4 regions of the Streptomyces sp. NBC_00178 genome follow, and region 1 is predicted to be linked to each of the others. Evidence: riboswitches for the same ligand, from Rfam matches in the RefSeq annotation. Region 1 holds a riboswitch; each other region holds the start of a gene.
The links. Region 1 has a riboswitch for cyclic di-AMP ahead of OHT61_RS24925 (LysM peptidoglycan-binding domain-containing protein). Riboswitches for the same ligand answer to the same signal wherever they lie in the genome.
Positions count from the first base shown of each region.

Region 2: linked by a shared signal. The riboswitch ahead of OHT61_RS28050 (M23 family metallopeptidase) and the one ahead of OHT61_RS24925 (LysM peptidoglycan-binding domain-containing protein) in region 1 are both predicted to bind cyclic di-AMP.
Region 3: linked by a shared signal. The riboswitch ahead of OHT61_RS19795 (C40 family peptidase) and the one ahead of OHT61_RS24925 (LysM peptidoglycan-binding domain-containing protein) in region 1 are both predicted to bind cyclic di-AMP.
Region 4: linked by a shared signal. The riboswitch ahead of OHT61_RS13150 (transglycosylase family protein) and the one ahead of OHT61_RS24925 (LysM peptidoglycan-binding domain-containing protein) in region 1 are both predicted to bind cyclic di-AMP.

Region 1 is NZ_CP108143.1:5,701,513-5,706,315, forward strand. It holds gene OHT61_RS24905 (heavy metal translocating P-type ATPase) at 1-760, shown strand, start outside; gene OHT61_RS24910 (flavodoxin family protein) at 845-1,297, shown strand; gene OHT61_RS24915 (TetR/AcrR family transcriptional regulator) at 1,475-2,113, shown strand; gene OHT61_RS24920 (hypothetical protein) at 2,299-2,529, opposite strand; cyclic di-AMP (ydaO/yuaA leader) riboswitch at 2,886-3,073, shown strand; gene OHT61_RS24925 (LysM peptidoglycan-binding domain-containing protein) at 3,076-3,927, shown strand; gene OHT61_RS24930 (hypothetical protein) at 4,152-4,757, shown strand.
Region 2 is NZ_CP108143.1:6,415,454-6,420,256, forward strand. It holds gene OHT61_RS28030 (aspartate aminotransferase family protein) at 1-609, shown strand, start outside; gene OHT61_RS28035 (helix-turn-helix domain-containing protein) at 684-1,298, shown strand; gene OHT61_RS28040 (DUF6126 family protein) at 1,385-1,564, shown strand; gene OHT61_RS28045 (tyrosine-protein phosphatase) at 1,626-2,450, opposite strand; cyclic di-AMP (ydaO/yuaA leader) riboswitch at 2,862-3,021, shown strand; gene OHT61_RS28050 (M23 family metallopeptidase) at 3,026-3,898, shown strand; gene OHT61_RS28055 (SGNH/GDSL hydrolase family protein) at 4,062-4,803, shown strand, end outside.
Region 3 is NZ_CP108143.1:4,493,745-4,498,547, forward strand. It holds gene OHT61_RS19785 (C40 family peptidase) at 1-142, opposite strand, end outside; gene OHT61_RS19790 (hypothetical protein) at 501-854, shown strand; gene OHT61_RS19795 (C40 family peptidase) at 961-2,115, opposite strand; cyclic di-AMP (ydaO/yuaA leader) riboswitch at 2,114-2,272, opposite strand; gene pcrA (DNA helicase PcrA) at 2,529-4,803, shown strand, end outside.
Region 4 is NZ_CP108143.1:3,071,222-3,076,024, reverse strand. It holds gene OHT61_RS13160 (cytochrome P450 family protein) at 1-1,219, shown strand, start outside; gene OHT61_RS13155 (LysM peptidoglycan-binding domain-containing protein) at 1,325-2,284, shown strand; cyclic di-AMP (ydaO/yuaA leader) riboswitch at 2,574-2,745, shown strand; gene OHT61_RS13150 (transglycosylase family protein) at 2,746-3,420, shown strand; gene eno (phosphopyruvate hydratase) at 3,750-4,803, shown strand, end outside.

The DNA of each region.
Region 1 (4,803 bases):
TCTGCCCGTCCCCGAGGAATTCCACGGCCTCGCCGGTCTCGGCGTCCAGGGGGTCGTCGAGGGGCGCGCGGTTCTCGTGGGACGCCAGAGGCTGCTGGTGGAACGCGCGGTCGAGCTGCCCGGCCCGCTCCAGGACGTCAAGGACCGGGCGGAGGGGAAGGGCAGGACGGCGATCGTGGTGGCCTGGGACGGCGAGGCGCGCGCGGTCCTGGAGGTCGCCGACGCGGTCAAGGAGACCAGCGCCGAGGCCGTCCGGCGGTTGCGGGCGCTGGGGCTGACCCCGATCCTGCTGACCGGCGACAACAAGACGGTCGCGTCCTCGGTCGCAGCCGAGGTCGGCATCGACGAGGTCGTCGCCGATGTGATGCCGCAGGAGAAGGCGGACGTCGTCCGGAAGCTTCAGGAGCAGGGGCGGAGCGTCGCCATGGTCGGCGACGGCGTCAACGACGCCGCGGCGCTCGCCCGGGCCGACCTGGGCCTCGCCATGGGCACGGGCACCGACGCGGCGATCGAGGCCGGGGACCTGACCCTCGTGCGGGGGGACCTCCGGGCCGCCGTCGACGCCATACGGCTCGCGCGCCGCACTCTGGGCACGATCCGCTCGAACCTCTTCTGGGCCTTCGCCTACAACGTGGCGGCGCTCCCGCTCGCAGCCGCCGGCCTGCTCAACCCGATGATCGCCGGAGCGGCCATGGCCCTCTCCTCCGTGTTCGTCGTGGGCAACAGCCTTCGCCTGCGCGGTTTCCGCGCCGAGGCCTGAGACGGCGGGGTGGACCGGGGTCCCCGGCGGGAGTCGCGGACCCCGGTTTGCGTACGTCCGCCGGGGGCGGCAGGGTTCGGGGGTGTGGCCACTCTGCTGATCGTGCATCACACGCCGTCGCCCAACTGCCAGGCGCTGTTCGAAGCCGTGGTCGCGGGGGCGACCGCCGACGGTATCGAGGACGTACGGGTCGTGCGGCGGGCGGCGCTCTCCGCCACGGCCTCGGACGTACTCGCCGCCGACGGCTACCTGCTCGGCACGCCGGCGAACCTCGGGTACATGTCCGGAGCACTCAAGCACTTCTTCGACCAGGTCTACTACCCGTGCCTGGACGAGACGAAGGGCCGCCCCTTCGGCTTCTGGGTGCACGGGGGCAACGACGTCACCGGCGCCGTCCGGGGCATCGAGGCGATCACCACCGGCCTCGGCTGGCGGCGTGCGGCCGAGGCGGTGACCCTCACGGGAGAGCCGGGCAAGGCCGACGAGGAGGCGTGCTGGGAGCTGGGCGCGACGGTGGCCGCCGGACTCATGACCTGAGGCCCCGCCGCCTTTGCGCCGACGGACGGGAGATCCGGGGCGCGGGACCGGCGTGCCGCCGGGCCCCCCGAGGCCGCCTCCGGCCGTCCTTCCGCGACACGCACCGCCGACCCCACGGCCGGATGCCGCACCGCCGCACTAGAGTGGACTGGACAGTCCAGTACTGGAGGTGCCGGGATGCCGTCCGTGAAGCCCGGTGAGTTGCGGCTCACCGCCAAGGGGGAAGCCACCCGCAGGCGCATCGTCGAGGGTGCGGCGGTGCAGATCCGGACCGGAGGCGCCGCGGCGACCACGCTCGACGACATCCGCGCGCGCACCTCGACGAGCAAGAGCCAGATCTTCCACTACTTCCCCGGCGGCAAGGAGGAACTGCTGCTCGCCGTCGCCGCGCGTGAGGCCGAGCTCGTCCTGGAGGACCAGGAGCCGCACCTCGGTGATCTGGGCAGCTGGGAGGCGTGGCAGGACTGGCGGGACGCGGTCGTCCGCCGGTACGAGCAGCAGGGCGTGACCTGCCCGCTGGGCGTGCTGATGACCGAACTGGGCCGGGCCACCCCCGCCGCCCAGGTGCTCACCGCCCGGCTGATCGACCAGTGGCAGTCCGCTCTCCGCCGCGGCGTGCGGCGCATGCAGGACAGCGGACAGATGGACGCGGGACTGGACGCCGACCGGACGGCGGCGGCGCTCCTCGCCGCCGTGCAGGGGGGAGTGACCATCCTGATGTCCACCGGCCGGGTCACGCACTTGGAAGCCGCACTCGACGCCACGCTCGGCCTGCTGCGGGCCACGGCTCCGGGGGCGTCCCTCCACGAGGGGTGACGGACACGCTCCGGCCCTGAGGCGCGGCCGTCGCCGCAGCGGGATGCCGGTGCACCCGCCCCGGGTCTGCACGGCTTTGAAGGGCGGTCGGGTCCGTGCGGTACCCGGGGCGGTCCGCGGGCCGCGTCCGCGGCGGTGCCGGGCGCACGCGCCGCGCCCCGTCGTGGTGGCGTGCCGCGCCGCGTTCAGTGCAGCCGCCAGCTGAGCTTGCCGCCGCCCACCCACCGGACGGAAGCCGGGTCGTCCAGGTCGTGCACGGGGATTCCGGCCGCGGCCGCGGCGAGGAGCACGTCGGTCACCTCGGTCGCCGTTCCGATCACCTCTCCGTCGATCTCCACGATGCGGAACGGCGGGTCGCCGGCCTGGACGGGCAGCACGGTGATCCGCGGGTTCGGGAACTGAGGGCTGTAGGTCATGCGGGATCGGTTCCACGGGACCGCACCCACTATGCCTGCATCGGGTACGAGTGAGCCTTATGCCCGATTTACTCCCTTATTTGTAATTGATCCCGTAATCCATAAAAGGCCATTTCGTGTGACCTGGGGACCTTCGATAGGGAACAAAACGCCCTTATCGGACTCAGTGACCAGCGTCACCCCGCACCCCCCTGACGTCGGAACGGGCTCGCCGGTTCCCTTGCGCGCCAAGAGGAATGGAAGGGGCCGTGTGCGATGGATTACATGAATTCACGAAATTCGATCTTGCGCTTGAATTTGGATCATTACTTCGGGCTTGTTCCTTTCGCTATTTCTCGCCTACGGTCACCCTCACTCCGGATGGAACGCCGAATCCTGCCGCCGTCCGGTTACCCGACCACTTCTCGTACGGCAGGAGCGGGGGACCCAAGTAAGTGCCGACCCGGTATCCGGGACGGCTCGGGGTGAAGTCGCATGCTCATGCGGCCGGGCATCTCCAGCTCGAACCCGACAGCTCACTTCGCAGGCGACGGAGAGGAATTCAGCATGCCCGGTTTTTCCAAGCACCCTCGTTCCAGGACCAGTTCGCTGAAGCGCGGCGTCATCGCCGTGACCACGGGTGGAGTCGCTCTCGCGCTGCCCGTGATCGGCGCGACCGGTGCCTTCGCCGCCCCGGCCCAGCCGGCCGCCGCTGAAAAGACGGTGACGTCGACTGCCCTGTCCGCACAGGGAATTGCCGCAAAGCACGCCACGCCCAAGAGCTATTCCGTCGTCGTCGGCGACACCCTCGCCAAGATCGCTCGCGAGCATTCGGTCCACGGCGGCTGGAAGGCCCTCTACGAGGAGAACAAGAAGGTTGTCGGATCGAACCCCGACCTCATTCACCCCGGCCTCGAGCTGACCCTCGGCGGCAAGCACGCCAAGAAGTCCGCGGACAAGCCGGCGAAGTCCCACAAGGCCGACAGGACCGAAAACAGGGCTTCCGGCCGTGCCGACCGTTCGGAGCGCGCCAACACCGAGCTCGCCGCGCAGGGCGCACCGGCTGCCGCGGCCCCCGTCGCCGAGCGGACCGCGTACACGAACAACCTCGACGGCTGGATCAAGGAGTCGCTGGCCGTCATGGCCGAGCACGGCATCCCCGGCACCTACGAGGGCATCCACCGCAACATCATGCGCGAGTCGTCCGGTAACCCGATGGCCATCAACAACTGGGACTCGAACGCCGCTGCGGGCATCCCGTCCAAGGGTCTGCTGCAGGTCATCGACCCGACCTTCCAGGCCTACCACGTGCCCGGCACGTCGCTGGACAGCTACGACCCGGTCGCCAACATCACGGCCGCGTGCAACTACGCCGCCGACCGTTACGGCTCGATCGACAACGTCTTCGGGGCCTACTGAGCCTCAGGTGACGCGTAACCCTCCCGCACCCGGCGTGTGAGGCAGGGCGGGAACGAAGGGTGGTACGGGTCCGGCGGGACCCGTACCACCCTTCTCCCGCATACGGCGCCGGGCCGGGCGCGCAGGTGCCGGACCACCCCACGCGGGTGGTCCGGCACCTGCGTCATGTCTTCCGGGCCCCGGTCGACTGGTTTCGTACAGGTTCGTCGTCCATACTGCCCGCCGTGGAGCAGCGCATAGATTCCAACACCAAGCCCGAGTTCGCCGCGGGGACAGACCCGGCGTACATCCCAGGCCTGACGGCCCCTGCCCCCGCGCGGACGGAGGCGGATGCGGAGGCTGCCGACGCGGTACCGGAGGATGCCCGCAAGGCCGACGGGACGGATGTCCCGGACACGGCCGACGTCCAGGACGCGGTGCCCGGGCAGCCGGCCGACGACCGGGCCGACGCCCCCGGGGCTCCCGGTGACGCGGTGCGGGACGGCGGGGCGGTCATCGCCGACGACGAGGGGACTGCCGCGGGCGCGGACGAGCCGCGTGCCGCCGGCGAAGGACCCGTCTTCGAGGTCAGTGACCGGCGCGGATCCATCCGGGTGGACGCCGAGGGAGTCCGCTTCCAGCTGGACGACCAGGAGGCGGAGTTCGACTGGCCGGAGATCGGCGCGGTCGAGGTCAAGACGGGCCGCTTCGGGCGCCGGTTCACCGTGACGGTCCACCTGTCGAGCCGCCGCTGGTTCAACGCCGAGGTCGAGGCCGACTCCCGGAGCCGCCTCAAGGAGTGGACGGCCGAACTGGACGCCGCGCTGGACGCCCACTTCGAAGAGGGCTGACCGGCAGGCCGTCCAGGCCGCGCACCGGGGCTCCGTGCGAGCCCCG
Region 2 (4,803 bases), 710 kb from region 1:
GACCTCCTCTGCGTCGCGAAGGCGCTCTCCGGCGGATACGTCCCCGTGGGTGCGACGCTCGGGAGGGACTGGATCTTCAAGCGCGTCTACTCCTCCATGGACCGGGTCCTCGTCCACTCCGCGAGTTTCGGATCCAACGCCCAGGCCATGGCCGCCGGGCTCGCCGTCCTCTCCGTGATGGAGCAGGAGGAGACCGTCGCGAACGCCCGCCGCACCGGCGACCTGCTGCGCGACCGGCTCGCGGCCCTGGTCGGGCGCTACGAGCTGCTGCACGAGGTACGGGGGCGGGGGCTGATGATCGGGATCGAGTTCGGCCGGCCGTCGTCCCTCCGGCTGCGCAGCCGCTGGACGATGCTGCAGGCGGCCCGCAAGGGACTGTTCGCGCAGATGGTGGTGGTGCCGCTGCTGCGCAAGCACCGCATCCTCACCCAGGTCTCCGGCGACCACCTGGAGGTGATCAAGCTGATTCCGCCCCTGGTCATCGGGGAGCCGGAGGTGGAGCGCTTCGTGACCGCCTTCACCGCGGTCATGGACGACGCGCACAGCGGCAACGGGCTGATGTGGGACTTCGGCCGGACACTGGTGAAACAGGCCGCCGTCAATCGCTGAACCCGGCTCCGCCCGTCTTTTGCCCCTGAGGCAATAAAGTTGCCTCAGGGGAAAGTTCCTGGCCCAATGGGGGCATGAATCCTCCTGACGGAGGGGTGGCCGACGACCTTCCGGGCGTCGCCCCACGCCTGCGCGAGCTGCGCCGCGACCGCGGTCTCACCCTGGAGAGCGCCGCCGCGCGGGCGGGACTCTCCCCGGCCCACCTCTCCCGGCTCGAGACCGGGCGCCGCCAGCCCTCGCTGCCGATGCTGCTCGGTCTCGCCCGGATCTACGGTACGACCGTCTCCGAGCTCCTGGGTGAGATGCCGCCGGAACGTGACGCGATCGTCCGTGGCGGACCGATCGACGACGCACTCGGCGACGGGTCCGGCGGCTGGCTCTACCGGCAGGCCGGCGGCTCGGGACGCGCCATGCAGGCGCTGCGCGTCCACGTCCCCCACGGCACCGAGAGCGAACTCGTGCGCGTCCACCCCGGCGAGGAGTGGCTGTACGTCCTCGACGGGCGGCTGCGGGTCGTGCTCGGGGAAACCGTGCACGACCTCGGCGTGGGCGACAGCGCCCACTTCGACTCCCTCACCCCGCACCGGATCGCGGCGCTCGGCCGCGGCGGGGCGAGCCTGCTGTTCGTCCACACACTGCTCCAGAGCCCGGCCGCCGAGCTGTGCCTCGGCCCCGCGGTCCGGCTCTGATCCCACGTATCGTTCCCGCTTCGGCCGCTCATGGAGGCCGCAGTGCCGTCGCTCCGGTCTCCCAGGGGCCGCAAGGAAGGGCTGACATGTCCGATTCCGAGTACTACGACCCGCTCACCCCGCGCCCCCGGCCGGGGGACGACGGGGACACACAGGAGCGGCGGATGCCCCGAGGGGTCGTCATCCGGCTCATCGCCTACCTGGTGGCAGGACACGTCGTCGCGGCCTTCCTCTTCCTGCTCTTCACCGTGGCGGGCAAGGGCTGAGAGCCGACTGCCGGCCCTGCCCGTCTCCCACCACGGCCGGGCAGGGCCCGTCCCGTCGCCGTCAGGCGCCCTCGACGAGGCGCCCACGCAGCTTCTCGCGCGTCTCGTGGCTGATCTTCAGCCCTTCGAGGAGGTAGCGGTCGGTGCTGCCCCAGGTCTCCTCGATCGTGGCGAACGCCGCGTCGAGATATTCGCGGTGGGCGCCGAAGAGCGGATTGAGCAGCTCCATGACCTCCTCCGACATGCCCACCGGAGACGTGTCGCTGCGGTGCACCTTGTAGCGGCGGTGGGCGTCGTTGGACTTGAGGTAGTCGGCCTCGATGGCCTCCTTCTCGACGCCGACCGCGAGCAGCGAGACCGCGACCGACAGGCCCGCCCGGTCCTTGCCCGCGGCGCAGTGCATGAGTGCGGGGACGCTGTCCTCGGCCAGCGCGTGCAGGACCCGGCTGTGCTCGGCCGTCCGGTCCGTGATGATCGAGCGGTAGGACAGGACCATGCGTTCGGTGCCCTTGCCGTCGGCCAGGATCGAGCGCAGCTGCTGGATGTTCCCGTCGCGCACCAGCCGCCAGAACTCCGCGCCGTCGGCCGGGTCGGAGAGCGGGATGCTGACGTTCCGGACGCCGGGCAGTTCCACGTCGTGTCCGTCGAGCTTGTGGTCGGCGGCGTTGCGGAAGTCGAAGATCGTGTGCAGGCCCAGCCCGGCGAGGAATGCGGTGTCGGACGCGGTCGCGTGGGCCAGGTGGCCGCTGCGGAAGAGGCGCCCGAAGCGGACGGTGCGGCCGTCGCTCGTCGGGAGCCCGCCGACGTCGCGGAAGTTGCGGACACCGGTCAGGTCCACGTCCGTCGGCTCGGGGCCGGCCGGGGGGACCTCTGGCAGCTGCGTCACAAGGGCTCCTGGAGGGTCTGGCGCCGGCGCCGCTCGCCGACGGGACACGCTCGCGACGATACGACATGGCTGCATCGCGCACGCGTCGCGTCCCCGCCGTATCGCCCTGTGCGGAGGAGCGGGCAGCGCGATGTCCGTATTGGTGCATTTACCAGAACATGCCCTGATTGTGCGGGACATGGGGGGAGGCGGGTGAGCGGGATCATATCCGTGACGGTGTGTGGTGAAGGTGCCCGTGGGTATTCCGGACGCCTCACGGAAAACCAAGATCCGTAATCCACGGAGTGTGACGGGAATTCCATAACGGAATTGAATCGGGGATTCCGGCCGGGAATCCGAGGCTTGTTACCCGAGTCCTCGCTCGCCTACGGTCACGCTCAATCCGGACGGAACGCCGAATCCTGCCGCCGCCCGGAATCCGCACCGACTCACGCGTGGCAGGAGCGGGGGAACCAGGTAAGTCGCCGGCCGGAGCGATCCGGAACGGCTCGGGGTCAAGACGCGTCACCACGCGGCCGGGCATCTCCAGCCCGAACCCGACAGCTCACCTCGCAGGCGCCGGAGAGGAATTCCCCATGCCCGCACACGGCAAGCACCGTCGTAAGAAGTCCGGTCCGCTCTCCCGAGGCATCCTTGCCGCAGGGGCCGGCGGCGCCGTACTCGCCCTCCCGCTGATCGGCGCCACCGGCGCCCACGCGGCCGAGCCGGCGTCCCCCGCGGTGAAGTCCGCCGCCGTCACCCGGAGCGCGCCCGCCGCCGTCGCGAAGGACGCCCCGAAGACCTACACCGTGGTCTCCGGCGACTCCCTCGCGAAGATCGCCACCGCCAAGAAGGTCAAGGGCGGCTGGCAGAAGCTGTACAAGGACAACCGCGACGTCATCGGCGGCAACCCGAGCCTGATCGTCCCGGGTATGAAGCTGACCCTCGGCGCCAAGGCGTCCGGCGCCGCGAAGCCGGCCGCGAAGGCCGCGCCCGCCGCCGGGAAGGCCGCAAAGGCCGCTCCGGCCGAGAAGACCACCGCCGCGTCGGAGGCCACCGCCTCCGGCTGGGCGGCTCCGGTCGAGCACCCCACCGTCACCACCCAGTACCACGTGGCCGGCGCCAGCTGGTCCAGCGGCTACCACACGGGCTCCGACTTCCAGGCCGCCTCGGGCACCAGCGTCCGCTCCATCGGACCCGGCACCGTCGTCTCCGCCGGGTGGAGCGGTGCGTACGGCAACGAGGTCGTCATCCAGCACAGCGACGGCATGTACTCCCAGTACGCGCACCTGTCCTCGCTGGAGGTCTCGGCCGGACAGACCGTCACCGGCGGCCAGCAGATCGGCCTGTCCGGAACCACCGGCAACTCGACCGGCCCGCACCTCCACTTCGAGGTCCGCACCGGCCCGAGCTACGGCTCCGACGTCGACCCGATCGCCTACCTGCGTTCGCACGGCGTCACCATCTGAGGGACATGACCCAGGGGTCCGGCCGAGGGGTGATGCGCGACGGCGCATCGCCCCTCGGCTTATTCCGGCTTTACCAAAACCTGACCGGGTGGTCTTTGTCACCACCCGTCAACCCCTTATTACGGTCGCGTAGGTCACATTCGAGGGTGCAGGATAATCCCTTGTGGCAGACGATTCGAGAAACAGACGACGAGGCATCATCGGGTCGTACGCGGCGATCGGCGACAGTTTCACGGAGGGCGTCGGGGACCCCGGTCCGGACGGAAGGCTCGTCGGCTGGGCGGACCGTTTCGCCGTTCTCCTCGCGGACCAGCTCCCGGTCCCCGACGCGATGGCCGGCCCGGTGGACGACCCGCACGGAATCTTCCGGTACGCCAATCTCGCCGTACGCGGACGACTCCTCGACCAGATAGTCGAGGAACAGGTGCCCCGCGCCAAGCAACTGGCCCCCGATCTGGTCAGCTTCTGCGCGGGCGGCAACGACATCCTCCGCCCGGGCTCGGACCCGGACGACGTCGCCGAGCGCTTCGAGCGCGCGGTGGCCGACCTCACCCAGGCGGTCGGCACCGTCATGGTGACCACCGGCTTCGACACCCGCGGTATCCCGGTGCTCCGGCACCTGCGGGGCAAGATCGCCACCTACACCGCACACGTCCGGTCCATCGCCGACCGGTACGACTGCCCGGTCCTGGACCTGTGGTCCCTGCGGTCCGTGCAGGACCGCAGGGCCTGGGACAACGACCGGCTGCACCTCTCGCCCGAGGGGCACACCCGGGTCGCGCTCCGCGCCGCCCAGGTCCTCGGACTCGACGTGCCGGCCGACCCCGATCAGGCGTGGCCCCCGCAGGCGCAGCGCGGCACCCTGGAAGTGCGTCGCGACAACATCAACTGGGCGCGGGAGTACC
Region 3 (4,803 bases), 1.2 Mb from region 1:
GGGGATCGGCCTGGGCGGCACCCTCGAGGGCGGTGGCGGACGCCGCGCCGGCGAGGGCGAGGGTGGCGGCGGTGCGGGCAGCAGGCCCGGTGAACAGGCGCTGCTTGGGCTTGCGGTGAGCGGCGGTGCGATGGGCGGCCACGGGGGTGGTGCGTCCTTCCGTTCGACTGCCCGCCGGGGAGACCGTCGGGCCCGCCCGGGTCCGGCGGCGGGCCACCACAGGGGGGAGTGGCCCGCCGCCGGATTTCCTGGCGGGGTGACCGGGGTGCCGCCCGGTACGGGGGCGGCGGTAACGAATCGGTCACCTGGGACGTGACGCTAAACCCGGGGCACGGGGAAGAGGCGTAATGACAGCTATTGCCCTCAGATGCAGTTTCGTTTCCATGGAATGACCGGGAAATCCAACCGGAGTCCGGCAATTCGCGCAGTCCTCGCGTCAACTCATCGTTAAGTCATACCTGGCTGAAGAGTGCTGATATGGCCGGGGCTAGGCTGCGGCCATGGACGTACTCATCAATGTCTTCGTGGCCTTGCACATCATCGGAATCGCCTCCCTGCTGGGCGGATTCCTCACCCAGATGAAGGCCATGGAGGCGGGCACGGCCCGCTTCGTCCCCGCCATGCTGCACGGCGCGCTCACCATGCTCGTCACCGGTATCGCCCTCGTCGGGCTGAACCAGGCCGACGACCAGCACGTGAACAACGTCAAGATCGGGATCAAGCTCCTGATCCTGGTCGCGATCCTCGCGGTGGTCTACGTGAAGCGCGACGACGAGAAGGCCGGCAAGGGCGCCTTCGCCGCGGTCGGCGGGCTGACCGTCGCCAACATCTTCATCGCCACGCTCTGGACCTGAGCGTCCGCGCGGACGCGGGAGGGGCCCGGGGGATCGTCCCCGGGCCCCTCCCGCGTGTGCGGCCTCCGCGAGCCGTGCGACCGTCGCGCTCCCGCAGGAGCGTGCCTCAGGCCGGGCGCACGCTTCCGTAGATCGGCATGTAGTAGATCGACTCCTCGCGGACGTTCGCACCCGGCTTGGGTGCGTGGATCATCATGCCGTCGCCCTTGTAGATGCCGACGTGGCTGATGTCGTCGTAGAAGAACACCAGGTCACCGGGTTTCAGGTTCGCCGTCGCCACCCGGGTGCCCACCTCGACCTGGTCCCACGTCGTGCGGGGCAGATTCACCCCGGCCGCCTTCCAGGCCGCCTGGGTGAGCCCGGAGCAGTCGTACGAGGACGGGCCCGTCGCCCCCCAGACGTACGGCTTGCCGATCTGGGCGCGAGCGAAGGCCAGGACCTTCTCGGCCTTCGAGGCATAGCCGCTGTCCGAGCCGGTGCCGGAGCCCGAGCCGGCGGCGGTGCCCTGCCCCGCGGTCTCCTCCTTGGCGCGCTCGGACTCCGCCTTGTCGGCGGCGGCCTGCTTCCGGGCCAGGTCCTCGGCCTTGCGCTTGGCCTCCGCCTCCTTCTTGCGCTCCAGCTCGGCGAGCCGCGCCTTCTCCTCGGCGGTCAGCTTCGACAGCAGCGACCGGGCCTCGGTCAGCTTCGTCTGCACCTGCTGCTTGCTGGTGCGCAGCGAGGCCTGCGACTCGGTCAGCGTCTCCAGGCTCTTCGTCGCCTCGACGCGCTTCGCGGCGGCTTCCTTCTGCTGCGTGCGGAACTCGTTGACCGTCTTCTGCTGCTGGCTGGTCATCCGTGCCATCAGCTGGTCCTGGTCGAAGTACGACTGCGGGTCGTCCGCCAGGAAGAACGTCGCCGTCGGGGCGATCGCGCCGCTGCGGTACTGGGCGGCGGCGTAACTGCCCAGCTCGCGGCGCGTCTCGTTCAGCTTGTCGGCGCGCTGGGCCGCCGCCTCCAGGAGCGCGTCCACCTTGGAGCGCTGCTCGGCGGACGCGGACTTCGCCCGGTTGTACTCCTGCGTCGCGGTACCGGCCTGCCGGTAGAGGGCGTCGACCTTCTTCTGTACTTCCTCGATGCTGGGCTTGGGCTCCGCCGGGGCCGCCGTCGCGCTCTGGGTGGAGAGCAGGGTGACGGAGGCGAGCGCCGCGGTCGTGAGACCGACGGCAGGGGTGGTCGTGCGCACCCGGGTGCGCGGCTTGCGATGCGACGCCAAGGCCGGCATCTCCTTCCGTGGACCGCCTACCGGGTTAGCTGTCGGGTTCGGGCGGAACGGAAGGCTGCCCTACGGCCCGGTGGAGACGGGCCGATTCACCCCGGTGATGCGTGTGGGTCCCCGGTTCCGGGCACCTCGCGGAGCACGGATTCGGCGGGGGTGCCCGTGCGGCGTGGTTCGCCTGAAGTGGGTTCGGGACACCCGTCGGAGCACGCTAACCAACCCGTGGTGCTCCTGTGAAGGTTGATGGCCGATATGCCCGATACATTTCCGTGACCTTCTGCGCCGGCCGGTCCGTCGGGCCGGTACAGCCCTCCGGAACTCACGCACCGTGGGCGAGCCGTGCCGGTGAGCGCACGGTGGGGGTCCGTGCGGCCGATCCGGCCCGGGCTGTCGGTGCGGCCGCCTAGACTCGTGAAGCGATGAGCAGCCTCTTTGACGACAGTTTCCTGACCGGCCTCCAGAACGCTGAGGAAGGCCCCCCACCGCCCCCCGAGGAGCACGCGCCCGAGGCGGTGCCGGAGGGCCTGTTCAAGGACGTCTTCGACAGCCCGCCGCCGCCCCGTGACGCGTACTACCGCGACGGTGCCCCGCGGCCCGTCGTCGACTCCGCGGCGCTGCTCGACGGGCTGAACACCGAACAGCGTGCCGCCGTCGTGCACGCCGGGTCCCCGCTGCTCATCGTCGCCGGGGCCGGGTCGGGCAAGACCAGGGTGCTCACGCACCGGATCGCGCACCTGCTCGCCGAGCGCGGGGTCCACCCGGGCCAGATCCTCGCGATCACCTTCACCAACAAGGCCGCGGGCGAGATGAAGGAGCGTGTCGAGGACCTCGTGGGCCCGCGCGCGAACGCCATGTGGGTCATGACGTTCCACAGCGCCTGCGTGCGGATCCTGCGGCGCGAGTCCAAGCTCCTCGGCTTCACCTCGTCGTTCTCGATCTACGACGCCGCCGACTCCAAGCGGCTCATGGCGCTGGTCTGCCGTGATCTCGACCTCGACCCGAAGCGCTACCCGCCGAAGTCGTTCACGGCGAAGGTCTCGAACCTGAAGAACGAGCTGATCGACGAGGAGACCTTCGCCGGTCAGGCCGCCGACGGCTTCGAGAAGACGCTGGCCCAGGCCTACGCGCTCTACCAGGCGCGGCTGCGCGAGGCCAACGCTCTGGACTTCGACGACATCATCATGACGACGGTGCACCTGCTCCAGGCGTTCCCCGACGTCGCCGAGCACTACCGCCGGCGCTTCCGCCACGTCATGGTCGACGAGTACCAGGACACGAACCACGCCCAGTACACCCTGGTGCGCGAGCTGGTCGGCCCCGCCGGTGAGGCCGACGCCCCGGGTGAGCTCTGTGTCGTGGGTGACGCGGACCAGTCGATCTACGCCTTCCGCGGCGCGACCATCCGCAACATCCTCCAGTTCGAGGAGGACTACCCGGACGCCAGGACGATCATGCTGGAGCAGAACTACCGCTCCACCCAGACGATCCTCTCCGCCGCCAACGCCGTCATCGAGCGCAACGAGAGCCGCCGTCCCAAGAACCTCTGGACGAACGCCGGCGCCGGCACCCGGATCGCCGGCTACGTCGCCGACACCGAACACGACGAGGCGCAGTTCGTCGCCGACGAGATCGACCGGCTGACGGACGCCGGGGAGGCGAAGGCGGGAGACGTCGCCGTCTTCTACCGGACGAACGCCCAGTCCCGGGTCTTCGAGGAGATCTTCATCCGTGTCGGGCTGCCCTACAAGGTCGTCGGCGGAGTGCGCTTCTACGAGCGCAAGGAGGTCAGGGACGTCCTGGCCTACCTCCGGGTCCTCTCCAACCCCGAGGACACCGTCCCGCTGCGCCGCATCCTCAACGTGCCCAAGCGCGGCATCGGCGACCGGGCCGAGGCGATGATCGACGCACTGTCCCTGCGCGAGAAGATCTCCTTCCCGCAGGCGCTGCGCCGGGTCGACGAGGCGTACGGGATGGCGGCGCGCTCGGCCAACGCCGTGAAGCGGTTCAACACGCTCATGGAGGAGCTCCGCACGATCGTGGAGTCCGGCGCGGGACCGGCGGTCGTGCTGGAGGCGGTCATGGAGCGCACCGGCTACCTCGCCGAGCTCCAGGCCTCCACCGACCCGCAGGACGAGACGCGTATCGAGAACCTCCAGGAACTCGCCTCCGTCGCCCTTGAGTTCGAGCAGGAGCGGGCCGAGGACGAGGGCTCCGGGACGCTCGCGGAGTTCCTGGAGAAGGTCGCGCTGGTCGCCGACGCCGACCAGATCCCCGACGAGGACGAGGACGGCTCCGGCGTCGTCACGCTGATGACGCTGCACACCGCCAAGGGCCTCGAATTCCCGGTGGTCTTCCTGACCGGCATGGAGGACGGCGTCTTCCCGCACATGCGCGCGCTGGGGCAGGTGAAGGAGCTGGAGGAGGAGCGCCGGCTCGCCTACGTGGGCATCACGCGCGCCCGCGAGCGCCTCTTCCTCACCCGGGCGGCGATGCGGAGCGCCTGGGGCCAGCCCGCGTACAACCCGCCCTCGCGCTTCCTGGAGGAGATCCCCGACCAGCACCTGGAATGGAAGCGCAAGGGGCCGATGGCCGCTCCGGCGGGCCCCACTTCGGGGATCACGTCGTCGCTGTCCTCGTCGCGCTCGAAGTCCGGGCCGTCGGGATTCGCGACGCGGCGCACGTCGGAGAAGCCCG
Region 4 (4,803 bases), 2.6 Mb from region 1:
GTACCCCGCCTACGCCTGGCTGCGTGAGAACAGCCCCGTGCACCGCACCGCCCTGCCCAGCGGGGTGGAGGCGTGGCTGGTGACCCGGTACGCCGATGCCCGGCAGGCCCTCGCGGACACCCGGCTCTCCAAGAACCCGGCCCACCACGCGGGGTCCGCGAACGCCAAGGGGAAGACGGGCATCCCGGGCGAGCGCAAGGCCGAGCTGATGACGCATCTGCTGAACATCGATCCGCCGGACCACACCCGGCTGCGCCGGCTCGTGTCCAAGGCCTTCACCCCGCGCCGGGTCGCCGAGTTCGCGCCCCGCGTGCAGGAACTGACGGACGGCCTGATCGACTCGTTCATCGAGGAGGGCAAGGCGGACCTGATCCACGACTTCGCCTTCCCGCTTCCCATCTACGCGATCTGCGACCTGCTGGGGGTCCCCCGGGAGGACCAGGACGACTTCCGGGACTGGGCGGGCATGATGATCCGCCACGGTGGCGGCCCGCGGGGCGGGGTGGCCAGGTCCGTCAAGAAGATGCGCGGTTACCTCGCCGAACTCATCCACCGCAAGAGGGAGAATCCCGGCGACGACCTCATCTCCGGCCTGATCAAGGCCAGCGACCATGGTGAGCACCTCACCGAGAACGAGGCCGCGGCGATGGCCTTCATCCTCCTCTTCGCCGGTTTCGAGACAACCGTCAACCTGATCGGCAACGGGATCCACGCGCTGCTGCGCAACCCGTCGCAGCGCGAGCGCCTGGAGCTCTCGCTCGCGGCGGGGGAGACCGGACTGCTCGCCACCGGTATCGAGGAGCTGCTGCGCTACGACGGGCCCGTGGAGCTCGCCACATGGCGCTACGCCACCGAACCCGTGGCGCTGGGAGGGCAGGTCATCGCGACGGGCGACCCCGTCCTCGTGGTGCTCGCGGCGGCCGACCGCGACCCAGGGCGATTCCAGCATGCGGACACCCTGGATCTCGCTCGGAGTGACAACCAGCACCTCGGTTACGGTCACGGCATCCACTACTGCCTGGGGGCGCCGCTGGCCCGCCTGGAAGGGCAGGTGGCTCTGGCGACCCTGCTGAGACGGCTCCCTGACCTGCGGCTCGCCGTCGATCATGCCGATTTGCGGTGGCGTGGCGGCCTCATCATGCGTGGACTGCGCACGCTTCCCGTGGAGTTCGGTCCCGGTCATACACCGGCGGAAGGTGACATTCTGTCAACTCTGTGACTTTCACGTGATCTCCGCTGCATCGACTTGTGACACACGTTCGAGTAGGGCTAGGTTCACCGTTCGACTCACCCGTCACATGTCAGTCACACGGAAGGCAATCCCATGGGCTCCGCGAACGGCAGACACCGTCGCCCTCGTCAGGCACCCGCCATCGTCGTCGCCGCAGGCGTCACAGGATCGGCGATTGCCATCCCGCTGCTCGGCGCCGGTGGCGCGCAGGCCGCAGACGCCTCGACGTGGGACCGCGTCGCCGAGTGCGAGAGCGGCGGCATATGGAGCGCCGACCTCGGCAACGGCTACTACGGAGGCCTGCAGTTCTCCGAGGCCACATGGTCGGCCTACGGCGGCGCGGCCTACGCGGCGCGGGCCGACCTCGCGAGCCGCTCGCAGCAGATCGCCGTCGCCGAGAAGGTGCTGGAGGACAAGGGCCCCCAGGCGTGGCCCAGCTGCGCGGTGATCTCCGGGCTGGCGCTCGACGGGGCGCTGCCGGGCATCGATCCGGGCAACGAGCCGTCCGCCGAGCCGACGGAGACCGCGACCCCGTCCGCCACCTCCTCCGCGGAGGAGAAGGACGGCGCGGACGCGAAGGGCGAGGCCGGCAAGAGCGCGTCCGCCGGTAAGGCGGACAAGGGTGAGAAGGCGGACACGTCCGGCTCCTCGCCCTCCGCGACGCCGTCGGCCGAGGCGTCCGGCGCGCCGAAGGCCGAGGGGTCCAAGGCCGGCAAGCACCGGGGTGCCCCCGCCCCGGAGGCGACCGAGGAGTCGTCCTCGGCCGCCGAGGCGCGCGAGTCGGGCAGGCACGCCTCGCGCGGCGCCACCGAGGGGCGTCAGGGTGCGGAGGGGACGTACACCGTCCAGGAGGGTGACAACCTCTGGGCGATCGCCGACACGGAGGACCTGCCCGGTGGGTGGCCCGCCCTCTACGAGGCCAACAAGGCCGAGCTCGGCTCGGACCCCGACCTGATCCTCCCCGGCCAGAGCCTGGACCTCGGTCTCGGCCTGGGCGGGGACGCGAGCGGGACGTCGGCGGAGGCGCCGGCGGAGGTCCCGGCCGCCAACTGATCAAAAGCACGAAAACACCCCGAAATCAGGGGTAGTTCAGAGGCCTATGTCCACTTATGCGTAAGTGAGACATGGGTCTCTTTGCTTCAACTGGGGTGTCATGTACGCCCGGTCTGTCCATATCCGCTCCGACCTGCGTGAACGGCCGGCCGCGCTGCTCGCTAAGGCGCTGATTGACCGTTATGCCCATTTTTGAATGTAGGGGTTGTGTGTGATTACGGTCGGAGCCGCTCGCACCGCGGGCACCTTCGACCGTCACGCCGAATCCTGCCGTCGGTCGGGGGGAACGACGCGTAAAGCGCCGTAGGCAGGAGCGGGGGACCCAGGTAAGTGCCGGGACCCGGCCGTCCGAGGACGGCTGAGGACCGGCTGGGGGTGAAGTCGTCCGCGAGTGCGGTCGGCCGGGCAACTCACAGGCCCGAACCCGACAGCTCACCTCGTAGGCATCGGTGAGGAGAACCATGCTGCTTTCCAGCAAGGGCAAGCACCGCCGCCCGTCCAAGGCCGTCCGCATAGCCACCCTGGCTGGCGTCACCGGTGCGGCCGTCGCCGTCCCGCTGATGGGCGCGACCGGTGCTTCCGCGGCCTCCGTCGAGACCTGGGACGCCGTCGCCCAGTGCGAGTCCGGTGGCAACTGGTCCATCAACACCGGCAACGGCTACTACGGCGGCCTGCAGTTCTCGGCCTCCAGCTGGGCGGCCGCCGGCGGTACGCAGTACGCGGCCCGCGCCGACCTGGCCACCAAGGGCCAGCAGATCGCCGCCGCCGAGAAGCTCCTCGACCTGCAGGGCCCGGGCGCCTGGGCCTGCGCCGGTGCCGGCGGCCTGACGAACGACGGTGTCGACCCGGGTGTGGACACCGGCTCCGCGCCGAAGGCCGAGACGAAGGCGCAGCCGGAGCGCAAGGCCGAGCAGCCCGCCTCGCGCAGCGAGAAGCGCGAGACCGTCACCACCCCGACCGGCCAGAAGGTCGAGAAGGGGGACGGCGAGTACAAGGTGAAGGCCGGCGACACCCTCAGCAAGATCGCCGAGGCGAAGAAGGTCAAGGGCGGCTGGCAGAAGCTGTTCAAGCTGAACGACGACATCGTCCAGAAGGCCGACCTGATCTTCCCGGGGCAGCAGCTCCACCTGAAGTAGTCACGAGCGGTACGGGGTCCTCCTCCGCCCCGACGGCCCGGCCCGGCGCGCCCACCCCCCTGTGTGCCGGGCCGGGGCCGTGCTCAGGGGATCCCGGAGGGCTCCCGGGCGGGGCCCCGTGGAGGACTCCTGCGGGGGCGCGCGTTCAACTGTTGTAGTTACTAGCCAGTAAATATCTGGAGATTTGCCCGTAATGCAGGTCCTTGGGTCCTTTTTCGTCCCAGGGGACGGGCGGACGGCCGACGGAGCGGGCCGAGCCGGTTAGGCTCGTGGCGCAAGGCCACAGTGACCCTGCACATCCAGTGTCATATCCCAGAAGGAGATGCCTCGTGCCGTCCATCGACGTCGTCGTAGCCAGGGAAATCCTCGACTCCCGGGGCAACCCCACGGTCGAGGTCGAGGTTGGCCTCGACGACGGCAGCACGGGACGTGCTGCTGTTCCGTCCGGCGCCTCCACCGGTGCGTTCGAGGCCATTGAGCTTCGCGACGGCGACCCCAACCGCTACCAGGGCAAGGGCGTCGAGAAGGCCGTCCTCGCCGTGATCGAGCAGATCGGCCCGGAGCTCGTCGGTTACGACGCCACCGAGCAGCGCCTCATCGACCAGGCGATGTTCGACCTGGACGCCACCGAGAACAAGGGCTCCCTCGGCGCCAACGCGATCCTCGGCGTCTCGCTGGCCGTGGCGCACGCCGCGTCCGAGGCCTCCGACCTCCCGCTGTTCCGCTACCTCGGCGGCCCGAACGCGCACCTGCTGCCCGTTCCGATGATGAACATCCTGAACGGCGGCTCGCACGCCGACTCCAACGTGGACATCCAGGAGTTCATGATCGCGCCGATCGGCGCCGAGTCCTTCTCCGAGGCCCTTCGCTGGGGCGCGGAGATCTACCACACGCTGAAGAAGGTCCTGAAGACCAAGGGCCTCTCCACCGGTCTCGGTGACGAGGGCGGCTTCGCTCCCAACCTCGAGTCCAACCGCGCCGCCCTCGACCTCATCCTCGAGGCCGTCAAGGAGGCCGGTTACGTCCCGGGCCGCGACATCGCGCTCGCGCTCGACGTCGCCGCGTCCGAGTTCTACAAGGACGGCGTCTACGAGTTCGAGGGCAAGTCCCGCTCGGCCGCCGAGATGACCGAGTACTACGAGGAGCTCGTCTCCGCGTACCCGCTGGTCTCCATCGAGGACCCGCTGTACGAGGACGACTGGGCCGGCTGGAAGGTCATCACCGACAAGCTGGGCTCCAAGGTGCAGATCGTCGGCGACGACCTGTTCGTGACCAACCCGGAGCGCCTCGCCCGCGGCATCGAGGAGGGCTCGGCCAACGCCCTGCTCGTCAAGGTCAACCAGATCGGTTCGCTGACCGAGACCCTGGACGCCGTCGAGCTCG